Linked DNA regions of Paenarthrobacter nicotinovorans. The protein of the gene in region 2 interacts with the protein of the main gene of each other region in a pairwise test. Links are inferred from orthologs where the notes say so. Each region holds a gene or a part of one and is shown on either strand. Other genes may lie near its edges. The genes, in order: JMY29_RS12595 and JMY29_RS10010.

Region 1 (6,633 bases), 550 kb from region 2 along the record:
TCGACGCCGGGTGGCAGCGCGATCCCGACCACCACCGAGTTGGTGCTGCTGTTGTTGACGGTCCCCATGAGGTTGCGGAACCAGCCCTGCGGCCCCTGCAGCTGGTGGCGCACTTCCAGGCGCCCGTCCACCAGTGTCACCGTAAGGGGGTCGCCGGTGATTTCGCTGATCTCGATGCGGACAAAGGGTTCGTCGTGGGTCACGACGTCGAATCGGCCCTTCACTATGCCCAGCTTCAGGGAGCGGACGTTATCCACTTCAATGGTTTGCGGGCCCGTCACGGTCCATAGTTCGTCTGACATGATCCCTCCAAGTTGCGATATATCGCGTTGATGAAAACACGATATATCGCGTTTCCCGGCGAATCAAGAGCTCCGGCGAATCAAGAGGTAACGGACCCGGCGTCAGCTCCCGGCTTGGTAGACCTTGCCGATGAGTGACCTCGCGATGGTCACGGCAGGGTCCCGGCCGTCGGCCGCCGGTGCCAGATTTGTCCACACCACGAGGGTCACTCCGTTGACGGGATCGCTGCCCATGAAGGTGTTGAAGCCCGGAAGTTCGCCGGTATGGCCGTAGAGCTTCCCGAACTTCGCTATGCCCCAGCCGTAGGAAGCACGGTCGGGGTTTTCCGGGTTGGTGGGGATGACGCTGTCGAGTCGTTGTTGCTGGAGCCCGGCATCGAGCAGCTTCCCATTAACGAGGGCTTCGCCGAGGATCTTCAAGTCCGTGGTCGTGGAGATTCCGGACCCTGCTGCCCAGGCCCATGACGGATTGACATCAGTAACGTCGTTCGGGGCCAGGGTGCCCGCGGCGGCTTCCTTTTGCATGTCCTCGGGAAGGGCAGGATTGGTCATCGTCAGGACGTTGTCACCGTAGAAATAGCCCTGGGGATGTGGCTCCGGAATGCTGTTGGACGAAATGTCCGGAAAGACCGTTCCCTTTAAGCCGAGGGGCTGGAAAATGCGCTCCTTGAAGAGATCACCGAGTGGCTTTCCTGCGACCTTCTCGGCGATGAGGCCCAGAAGGACCGTGTTCGTGTTGGAATAGTGGAAGCCTTGCCCCGGCGCGAAATATGGCGGATGGGCAAACCCCAGCGCGAGGAGCTCTTCCGGTTTCCACTCCCTGCGCGGTTCTTTATCCATGGCTGAGTTGAGCTCAAGGGTTTCGGTGTAGTTGAACAAGCCGCTCCGCATGGTCAGGAGCTGCTCGAGAGTGATGCCGTCACCATTGGGAACGTCTGGACGGTACTTTGAAACGGGATCACCAAGGGCGAGCTTGCCCTCCTGGACGAGCTGAAGAATGACTGTGGTTGTCCAGGTCTTGGTGACCGAACCCACCCGGATGTGGTCCGCCATTGAGACCGGCCGTTCGGCGCCGCGGGTACCTGTGCCGTAAGACGCAGTGAGGGTTCCCCCGGGAGTTTCCAGCAGCACCATGGCTCCCGGGACAAGGACTTCCTTGGCTGTCCGCTCAAAGTCCGCGCGCAAGCCCTCCGAATCGAAGCGCTGCAGCGCCGTGGGCGCCGATGTTGGAGAAGCAGTGGATGCCGGTGCCGACGCGGCTGTTGAGGACGCGGGGGAGACCGGGGGACCGGAACTGCAGGAAACTGTGGCTGCCACTGCGGCAATTACTGCCGCCGCTGTTGCTGCTCTGACAGAAACCTGCATGTTCCGCGTCATGGCTACTCCGGTTGAGCGATATTAAGCCACTGGAACCAGCCACGGTGCAGGACAAGCCACGCAATCAAGCCGTAGCCGGCCTGGCCCGGTGTTCCCCCATTGGCTGCGAGGTCCGTCCTCCACTGCTCATGATTGAGCAACGGGGAGAACGTGTCAACGTAGTGGTGGTTGCGCCGCGTGGTGACATCGGCAAAAGCTGTGTTGAGTTCAGCAAGACGCTTGTTGCGTGCCGGATCCAAAGTGGGAGGCGGACCAACCACGAAGACCTCCACGCTGCTGTGCGAAGCTCCGTCGAGGATGTTGGCCAGATTCAGCCGGCTCCGCGCTGTGGAAAGGCCAAATTCGAGATCGCGACCTGAAAGTCCGATCACCAGCCGGTTCTCATGGGTATCGCTGAAGCGCCTGCCGGCTTCTTCCTGCCATCGGGCGGCCAGGCCCTCTGTACCTTCCATGGGACAAGGGAGCGGAAAGCTCTCCACCACGACGGAGTCCTGGGGTGTGCGGGCCAGGACTCTACCGAGCCAGCCCAGGGCGCGGGGATCCCCCAGGCCCGCGAGCAGTTCATCTCCAACAGCTGCGATACGCAGCTTCCTGTCTTCCACGGTTACCTCTTCACACTCGTTACGGTCCTTGCACAGTTTCCGGATCATCGGCCGGTTTTGGGACCGGGTACCTGTCCCATTAAACAGAACTGCCCGGCCTGAGGCGTGCTAATCGCTCCTCAGGCCGGGCAGTTTCGTTTTTACTTACGTTCGAATGCCTGCTTGATCAGGGCATCCTGTTCTGCGGCGTGGCGCTTCATGGAACCGGCAGCCGTGGATGCCGATGCCGGACGCGAGACCAGGCGGAGCTTGCGGTCAAGTTCCGGTGCCAGGTTCAGGCCCATGAAGGGCCACGGGCCCTGGTTGGCGGGCTCGTCCTGCGCCCAAACGATGTCAGCGTTCGGGTACTTGGCGAGCTCGGCCTCGATCTCAGCCTTCGGCAGCGGGTACAGCTGCTCCACGCGGATGATCGCCGTGGAGGTGTCACCGGACTTCTGGCGGTTGGAGAGGAGGTCGTAGTACAAGCGGCCGGAGACCAGGATGACCCGGTCCACGTTTGCCGGCTGGACTTCCGGATCGCCGATTACCGGCCTGAAGCCACCCGTGGTGAAATCTTCGACGGCGGAAGCGGCACCCTTGAGGCGCAGCAACTGCTTCGGCGTGAAGATGATCAGCGGCTTGCGCGGACGGCTGTATGCCTGGCGGCGCAGAAGGTGGAAGTGCGAGGCCGCGGTGGTGGGGTTGGCCACGATCATGTTGTCTTCTGCGCACATCTGAAGGAAGCGCTCAATGCGTGCCGAGGAGTGGTCCGGGCCCTGGCCTTCGTAGCCGTGGGGGAGCATGAGCACCAGTGAGGAGCGCTGGCCCCATTTCTGCTCAGCCGAGGAAATGAACTCGTCGATGATGGTCTGGGCGCCGTTGACGAAGTCACCGAACTGGGCTTCCCACAGAACGAGCGCATCCGGACGCTCCACCGAGTATCCGTATTCGAAGCCCATGGCCGCGTATTCGGACAGCAGGGAGTCGTAGATCCACAGCTTGGCCTGGTCATCGGAGAGGTTGCCCAAGGGCAGCCACTCGTTGCCGTTGGCACGGTCGTGGAAGACGGCGTGGCGCTGAACAAAGGTGCCTCGGCGCGAGTCCTGCCCTGCAAGGCGCACAGGTACGCCTTCCATGATCAAGGAACCAAAGGCAGCGATTTCGCCGAAGCCCCAGTCGATGCCGCCTTCACGGGACATCTGCTCGCGCTTCTCCAGCAGCTGCTTGAGCTTGGAGTGGACGGTGAAGCCCTCGGGGATTTCCAGGTGGGCCTGGCCGATGCGGGCAAGAGTCTCAGCGGAAATCGCAGTGGACGTGGGGGCGTTGGTCCCGAAGTCCGCCTGCTGGGCAATGGGACGCTCGATGTCCGAAACGGCCGCGGAGTCCGCGGTGATGATCGGGATCGGGGACGTCTGCGCGGCGTGGGTCTCGGCGAAGACCCGCTCCAGGCGCTCCTGGTAGTCGCGGAGCAGCTGCTCTGCTTCTTCTTCGGTGATGTCCCCACGGCCGATGAGCGACTCTGTGTACAGCTTGCGGACGGAGCGCTTGGCTTCGATCAGGTTGTACATGAGCGGCTGGGTCATCGAGGGGTCGTCGCCTTCGTTGTGGCCGCGACGGCGGTAGCAGACCATGTCGATGACGACGTCCTTGTGGAAGCGCTGGCGGAACTCGTAGGCGAGCTGAGCAACGCGCACCACGGCTTCGGGGTCATCGCCATTCACGTGGAACACCGGTGCCTGGATCATCTTCGCGACGTCGGTGGAGTACGTGGAGGAACGTGAAGAGGACGGCGCAGTGGTGAAGCCGACCTGGTTGTTGACGATCACGTGGATGGTACCGCCGGTACGGTAACCGCGGAGCTGCGAGAGGTTCAGGGTTTCCGCAACCACGCCCTGGCCGGCAAATGCGGCGTCACCGTGGACCATGATGGGCAGCACCGGGAAGGACTCGCCCTGGTCCAGGCGGTCCTGCTTGGCGCGGACGATGCCCTCAAGCACCGAGTCGACGGCTTCAAGGTGCGACGGGTTGGCGGCGAGGTAGACCTTGGTCTGCTTGCCGTTGTCCGAGGTGAAGGTACCTTCGGTTCCCAAGTGGTACTTGACGTCGCCGGAGCCCTGGACGGAGCGGGGATCCTGGGTGCCTTCGAATTCGCGGAAGACCTGTGCGTAGGTCTTGCCAGCGATGTTGGTCAGCACGTTGAGGCGGCCACGGTGGGCCATGCCGATGGCAACTTCATCCAGTCCGTCGTCAGCGGCGTCCGAAATGACGGCGTCCAACAGCGGAATCAGGGACTCGCCACCTTCGAGGGAGAACCGCTTCTGGCCGACGAACTTGGTCTGCAGGAAGGTCTCGAAGGCCTCTGCAGCGTTGAGCTTGGAGACAATGCGCAGCTGCTCTTCGCGGCTCGGCTTGGAGTATGGGTGCTCAAGCTGGTCCTGGAACCACTTGCGTTCGGCCGGTTCCTGGATGTGCATGTACTCGATGCCTGTGGTGCGGCAGTAAGCATCGCGGAGCACGCCGAGGATGTCGCGGAACTTAAGCTGCGGCTTGCCACCGAAGCCACCGGTAGGCCACTCGCGGTCGAGGTCCCACAGGGTGAGTCCATATGTCAGGACGTCAAGGTCAGGGTGCTTGCGCTGCACGTACTCCAGCGGATCGGTGTCAGCCATGAGGTGGCCGCGCACGCGGTAGGAGTGGATCAGCTGCTGGATGCGGGCAACCTTGTTGATCTCGTCCGCGGGATCCACCTGCAGGTCCGGGCTCCAACGAACGGGTTCGTAGGGAATGCGCAGGGCTTCAAAGATCTCGTCGTAGAAGTTCTGCGCGCCGAGGAGGAGCTGGTGGACGAGCTTGAGGAATTCGCCGCTGCCTGCGCCCTGGATGACCCGGTGGTCGTAGGTGGAGGTCAGGGTGAGGATCTTGCTGATGGCGTTCTGGGCGATGATCTTCTCGCTGGCGCCCTGGAACTCGGCCGGGTAGTCAAGAGCGCCGACGCCGATGATGGCCGCCTGGCCCTTGGACAAGCGCGGGACCGAGTGCACGGTGCCGATGCCGCCGGGGTTGGTCAGCGAGACCGTGGTTCCTGCGTGGTCGTCAGCCGTGAGCTTGCCGTTGCGGGCACGCTTGATCAGGTCCTCGTAGGTGTGCCAGAACTCCGCGAAGTCCATGGTCTCGGCCTTCTTGATGTTTGGAACCATCAGCAGGCGGGTGCCGTCGGGCTTGGGCATGTCGATTGCGATGCCGAAGTTGACGTGCGCGGGCTGCACGGCGCTCGGCTTGCCGTCAATTTCGTCGTAGTAGACGTTCATTGACGGGAACTGGGACAGCGCACGGACAACGGCGTAACCGATGAGGTGGGTGAAGGAGACCTTGCCACCGCGGGCACGGGCAAGGTTGGAGTTGATGACGACGCGGTTGTCGATGAGCAACTTGGCCGGAACAGCCCGGACGCTGGTAGCGGTAGGCACTTCGAGGCTGGTGACCATGTTGGTGGCGATGGCCTTGGCCGGGCCGCGGAGGACGGAAACCACGTCCTCTTCCGGCGCTGTGGGGGCCTTGTTGCTCTTGGGCAGCTGGGCAGGGATCGGCTGTGCAGCGGTGCCGGCGGCGGGCTTCTTTGCTCCGTCCCGGGCAACCGTGGCAGGTGCTTTTTTCGCCGGAGCGGGTGCGGCCGGAGCCGCGGGGGCGGCGGCCGGCGCTGCTGCGGGGGCCGCCGGCGCCGGTGCCGGTGCCGCTGCAGCCGGAGCTACGACGGGAAGTACTTGGGTAGGGGGATTGGCAGCTGATGGGGCTGCAGAGGTTCCGTTGGAAGAAGTGCCGTCAGCGGAAGCAAAGGATTCGAAGAGCGGCCACCATTTGGTGTCCACCGAGTTCTTGTCCTGTTGGTACCGCTCGTACAGTTCGTCAACGAGCCACTCGTTTCCGCCAAATTCCTCTGGTAGACGGTGGCTGGGCTGCTCTGGCACTTGAAATACGCCTCTTCCATGAGTGTTGTTTTCCCGCTGGCCAATGTTGCTTTTCCGCAACGATGGGACAGGGTCCGGGTCCCGCGAACTCAGACCCCTGACAGTCTAGTTAGGATCGTTGGTTAACTGCCAATAGTGGTGACCTAAATCATGTTGCGGCTGACTTAGTGGCGTGGCTCTGCTTTTTTGTTGCGAAGTTGGCCCTCCTGAGGGAGACCACGGTTGCCGGACTGTAGACTGAAAGTCTTATGGACAGTAAATCTAGGTGCCGGCCTGGGAACTGTCGGGGGAGCCAATCTGGCAACTCCGCACAGCGTGCCCGTCGAGCCGGCAATACCCGTTCACATGCCCATCACGCGCCGGCGTTCACTGCCGGTGGTGCCGCAGACCATGCGTCCGCTGCACCCG
Region 2 (5,136 bases):
TGGCCTTGGTGAGAGAATTGGAAGAGGCCTTTGGAGCGTGATGATTCAGCTGTGACACGAGAGAACAGCCCCCTGCAGCAAGTGCCCGGGGAACCGGACGCGGTCTCCAGCGACCCCGAAGTCCACAGCATCACCGATGCCGCTGCCGCGCACTCCGAGGACATGCGCGAACGAATGATCAAGTACGCCGTCGCCATGGGGATCCGCATGGTCTGCATCGTCCTGATTTTCGTCGTTGACGGCTGGTTCAAGATCATTGCCATTGCAGGCGCGGTCTTTCTTCCCTGGATCGCCGTGGTCATCGCCAACGGCAACGACAAAGCCGAGGACCACAGCGATTCACTGCTGGACTATGTGGCAGTTCCGGAACTCGAGCGGTCGGACCTGCCTGACGATGACCAGGATGGCGACGCGCCCACGGTGCTTCAGGGCGAATTGGTGGACGACCCACCGGCCGAGGGAGACGCAGACCCCGGAACGAATGACCACGCAGGAGAAGCCGGCAACCCCGGCGACGGACGGACGGCTTCATGAATATCTTTAATCTTGGCAGCGCAGGCTTGGGCAGCCAGGACTCCGTTCGCGCCACAGCAGCGGCCACATGCTCCCGGAAGGGATGCCGCCAGGATGCCGGGTGGCAGCTCCTGTGGAACAATCCTCGCATCCACACGCCGGAGCGTCGAAAGGTGTGGCTTGCGTGCGATGAGCACCGTGAATGGCTTGAAGACTACTTGCAGACCCGGGGCCTCTGGAAAGAGACGGTGCCGTTTACCGATGATCCGGCAGTGAACGAGGCCCGCTGAATGTACCGTTTCCTCTTCTCCAGCAAGTGGCTGGGGTACTTCGTTTTGGCCGTGATTTTCGCGACTGCCTGTGTGTTTTTGGGGCGCTGGCAGATGGACCGCAGGGCTGAGACGCTCGCCGAAATCAATCGCGTTGTCAGCAACTATTCCGCGACGCCCATCCCCTATTCCGAGATCAAGGACCAGTTCAACGCGCTGGATCCCGAACGGGAATGGACGCAGGTCCAACTCCGCGGCAGCTACGACATCGACGGGCAGCGCGTTGTCCGCAACCGCCCGTTGAACGGCCAGCCAGGCTACGAGGTCGTGGTTCCTTTCCGCCTCACCACCGGCGAGGCGGTGGTGATCGACCGCGGCTGGCTGCCGATCGGCAACAACACACCGGGCCGTCCCGACGTCGTTCCGGCGCCTCCCACAGGCGAGGTCACCGTTGTTGCGCGCCTGAAGCCCGCCGAACCGAAGCTTGACCGCGGGGCGGTGGATGGGCAGCTTGCCTCCATTGACCTGGCAAGCTTTGCCACTGAACTTTCCTACCCCATCGCCACCGGAGCCTACGGACAGCTGGCCAGCGAGGAACCTGCCGTGCAGCCCATGCCGACACCGTTCCCCAAACCGGCCACCGAAGAAGGAACCCACCTCTCCTACTCCCTTCAATGGTTCGCCTTTGGAGTCCTGATGTTCATTGGGTTCGGCTACGCCGCGCGCCAACAGGCCCGCAACGCTGCCATCGACGCCGAAGACGAAGAGGACGAGCAGATCATGGCCGCCGGCGGAAGCCCGAAGCGCCGTGCCCCTGCCCCGCGCAAGAACAAGCGGCCCACAGCCGAAGAAGAGGAAGACGCAATCCTGGATGCACAAGGCTACTGAACCGGCTACTGATCCCGTGGACAACGTGCGGTCGGCCCTGATAGCCGCCGGCGCCAAGGACACAGTCCAAGTATTCGATGACGAGGTGCCTACGGCCGCAGCTGCAGCGGCGGTCCTTGGCTGCGAGGTGGCAGCTATTACCAACAGCCTGATATTCGATGTCGATGGCGAACCGCTGCTGATCCTTGCCAGCGGCGCTGCCAAGGTTGACACCGCACTCGTGGCAGATCAGCTTGGGACCGGCAGGATCCGGCGCGCCAAGCCTGCATTCGTGCTGGAGCACACGGGTCAGGAAGTGGGTGGAGTGGCCCCGCTGGGCCACCCCGGCAGGATCCGGACCATCCTGGATGCCTCGCTGGAACAGCACCCCGTCCTCTGGGCCGGCGCCGGCGACCACAACTCCATGTTCTCCATCAGTTATGAAGAACTCCGCAGGATCACGAACGCCGAGGAACTCCTGGTTCGTTAGCGCGATGCATGCGGGGAACCGCCGGCCCTTAGGCCAGGGTGATGAGGTCCAGGTAGTCCTCGTTCCAGTGGTCCTCGACACCGTCCGGGAGCAGCACTACCCGCTCCGGGTTCAAGGCTGACACTGCGCCTTCATCGTGGCTGACCATGACGACGGCGCCGCTGTAGTTCTTCAGCGCACCCAGGATTTCGGCACGGCTGGCAGGGTCAAGGTTGTTCGTGGGCTCGTCAAGGAGCAGCACATTGGCGCTCGAAGCCACAATGGTGGCAAGCGCCAGGCGTGTCTTCTCGCCACCGGAAAGCACTCCCGCGGGCTTGTCGACGTCGTCTCCGGAGAACAGGAACGAACCCAGGATCCCGCGGACCTCAGCGTCCTTCATGTCCGGAGCCGACGACCTCATGTTTTCCAGCACCGTACGTTCGTGGTCCAGCGTTTCGTGCTCCTGGGCGTAATAACCCACCTTGAGTCCATGGCCCGGGATGATGTCGCCGGTATCAGGCTTGTCGACGCCGGCCAGCATACGCAGGAGGGTGGTCTTGCCGGCACCGTTGAGGCCAAGGATGACCACTTTGGAGCCGCGGTCGATGGCCAGATCCACATCCGTGAAGATTTCCAGGGACCCGTAGGACTTGCTCAGGCCCTCCGCGGTGAGCGGGGTCTTGCCGCACGGTGAAGGATCCGGGAAGCGCAGGGCGGCCACGCGATCGTTTTCACGAACCGCTTCAAGCCCGCCGAGAAGGCGTTCCGCACGTTTGGCCATGTTCTGAGCGGCAACGGCTTTGGTGGCCTTGGCGCGCATCTTGTTTGCCTGGTCGATCAGGACCTGGGCCTTCTTCTCTGCGTTGGCACGCTCGCGCTTACGGGCGCGCTCATCGGTTTCGCGCTGCTGGAGGTAACGCTTCCAGCCCATGTTGTAGTAATCGATCTGGGCGCGGTTGGCGTCCAGATGGTAGACCTTGTTGACCGTGGCCTCAAGCAGCTCCACATCGTGGCTGATCACGATCAAGCCGCCTTGGTGGTCTTTCAGGAAGTCCCGCAGCCAGGTGATGGAGTCGGCGTCGAGGTGGTTGGTCGGTTCGTCAAGCAGCAGCGTTTCGGCCGAGGAATACAGGATGCGGGCCAGTTCCACACGGCGGCGCTGGCCACCGGACAGTGTCTTGAGCGGCTGGTTGAGGATGCGCTCCGGAAGGGCCAGGTTCGAGGAAATGGCGGCAGCCTCTGCCTCCGCGGCGTACCCGCCACCGGCCAGGAACTCCGACTCCAAGCGGTCGTACCGGTTCATGGCCTTCCGTTGAATGGACGCGTCTTCGCTGGCCATCTCCTGCTGTGCCTTCTTCAGCTTTCCGACCACCACATCCAGGCCGCGGGCCGAGAGGATACGGTCGCGGGCGAGCTGTTCCATGTCAGGCGTCCGGGGATCCTGGGGCAGGTAGCCGATCTCGCCACTGCGCGTCACTTTGCCGCCTGCGGGAAGACCCTCCCCTGCCAGGACGCGCGTCAGGGTCGTCTTGCCGGCACCGTTGCGGCCGACCAGCCCGATCTTGTCCCCTTTGTCCACCCTGAAGTTGACCTGGTCCATGAGCAGGCGTGCGCCGGCGCGGAGTTCGAGTTCCTGGACGGTAATCAATTCGGGTGATGCCTTTCAATGGGGAACGCCTGCGGGGGCCAGTGGGCCCGATGAGTGCGGCGGGGTGCGGCCGTGAGAACAGCCTGTTCAAGTCTACCGGCACCCAGGGCACGGACTGACATCCTCTTCCACAGCGGAAACTGTGCCAACGACCAAAGATTCCCCGAGCACCCTTGTAGGGAGGCTCCAAAATCCACGTCGCCCCGCATCCGTATTGTCGAAGCCAGGGGAAACAAGTACTTTCATCGCACCCATCTCATCCGTTAGGACCCGTCATGAGCAAGACCGATGCTGTCACTGTGCAGCGGCCCACCACCTCACGCAAACGCTGGAACGCAACCGATATCGGTCTCATCGCCGTCTTTGCAGCCCTCGTGGCCGCGTCGTCGATCGTACCCGGCATTCCGGTGGGCGCCCTTGGTGTGCCCATCACTTTGGTGACCCTGACCGTGATGCTCAGCGGACTGGTACTTGGCGCCGGTCGCGGCTTCGCCGCCGTCGGACTCTATGTCGCGTTGGGCCTGGCAGGTTTGCCCATCTTCAGCGGAGGCCGCAGCGGCCTGGGTATCCTCGCGAGCCCTTCGGCCGGGTACATCATCGCTTTCCCGCTGGCGGCGGCGGCCACAGGCTACCTTGCCGCCGTAGTGATCCGCAGGACCATCAAATACCGGGGACTTTGGCTGTTCGCTGCCACCATGGCCAGCAGTCTCGTTGTTGTCCATGGCCTGGGCATCCTCGGCATGATGGTCAACGCCAAACTCGACTTCAGCAAGGCACTGCTCGCTGACCTGCCGTTCCTTCCCGGGGACACCCTCAAGAACGTCCTGGCCGTGATCATCGCACTGGCAATTCACAAGGCATTCCCGGATGTCCTGGTACGTCGGGTTAAGCAGGGAAGTTGAACAGCATCAGTTTCAACGGGGTCTCGGTGCGCGTGGCTGTGGACACAGGCGACGCACCCAAGACACTGCTGCACCGGTTTTCCCTGGAGCTCACGGAGCGTCGTATCGGTGTGATCGGTGCCAATGGCTCCGGCAAGTCCACCTTTCTCCGGCTCTTCAACGGTCTGGTGGCTCCCACTGATGGAACAGTCGTGGTGCATGGCCGCAGCACGGATTCAGATGTCCGCCGCGTGCGGGCTAACGTAGGTTTCGTTTTCACAGATCCGTTGTCCCAACTGGTGATGCCGACAGGGCGGGAAGATGTTGAGTTGTCCCTGCGGCGTTCCGTCAGGAACTCCAAGGAACGTACTGCCAGGGCTGAAGCCGTCCTCGACCGCTTCGGGCTCCTCCGCGTGGCCGACCAGAGCATCTATGAACTCTCCGGCGGAGAACGCCAACTGCTCGCACTGGCCGCGGTGCTGGCCGTCA

Evidence for each region.
Region 1: the proteins of JMY29_RS10010 (region 2) and JMY29_RS12595 interact in binary tests that used the Escherichia coli proteins (3 or more experiments, as listed by UniProt). The link is inferred for Paenarthrobacter nicotinovorans from one-to-one orthologs.

Annotation. Positions count from the first base shown.
Region 1 is NZ_CP089293.1:2,699,614-2,706,246, reverse strand. The notes cover bases 2,222-6,564. They hold JMY29_RS12595 (multifunctional oxoglutarate decarboxylase/oxoglutarate dehydrogenase thiamine pyrophosphate-binding subunit/dihydrolipoyllysine-residue succinyltransferase subunit), read right to left. Parts: upstream 6,226-6,564; coding sequence 2,422-6,225; downstream 2,222-2,421. Other genes in these bases: JMY29_RS12600 (GDSL-type esterase/lipase family protein), read right to left, coding at 2,222-2,329. In the rest of the region: JMY29_RS12610 (DUF4097 family beta strand repeat-containing protein), read right to left, coding at 1-302; JMY29_RS12605 (serine hydrolase domain-containing protein), read right to left, coding at 405-1,679; more of JMY29_RS12600, read right to left, coding at 1,682-2,221. UniProt on the Escherichia coli protein: E1 component of the 2-oxoglutarate dehydrogenase (OGDH) complex which catalyzes the decarboxylation of 2-oxoglutarate, the first step in the conversion of 2-oxoglutarate to succinyl-CoA and CO(2).
Region 2 is NZ_CP089293.1:2,145,653-2,150,788, reverse strand. What follows is about bases 1,468-4,313. They hold JMY29_RS10010 (ABC-F family ATP-binding cassette domain-containing protein), read right to left. Parts: upstream 3,767-4,313; coding sequence 2,168-3,766; downstream 1,468-2,167. Other genes in these bases: JMY29_RS10005 (biotin transporter BioY), read left to right, coding at 4,042-4,313; JMY29_RS10015 (YbaK/EbsC family protein), read left to right, coding at 1,654-2,139; JMY29_RS10020 (SURF1 family cytochrome oxidase biogenesis protein), read left to right, coding at 1,468-1,670. Outside these bases: JMY29_RS10030 (DUF3099 domain-containing protein), read left to right, coding at 31-534; JMY29_RS10025 (hypothetical protein), read left to right, coding at 531-803; more of JMY29_RS10020, read left to right, coding at 804-1,467; more of JMY29_RS10005, read left to right, coding at 4,314-4,668; JMY29_RS10000 (energy-coupling factor ABC transporter ATP-binding protein), read left to right, coding at 4,665-5,136. UniProt on the Escherichia coli protein: Genetic data indicate it may be involved in ribosome assembly or function.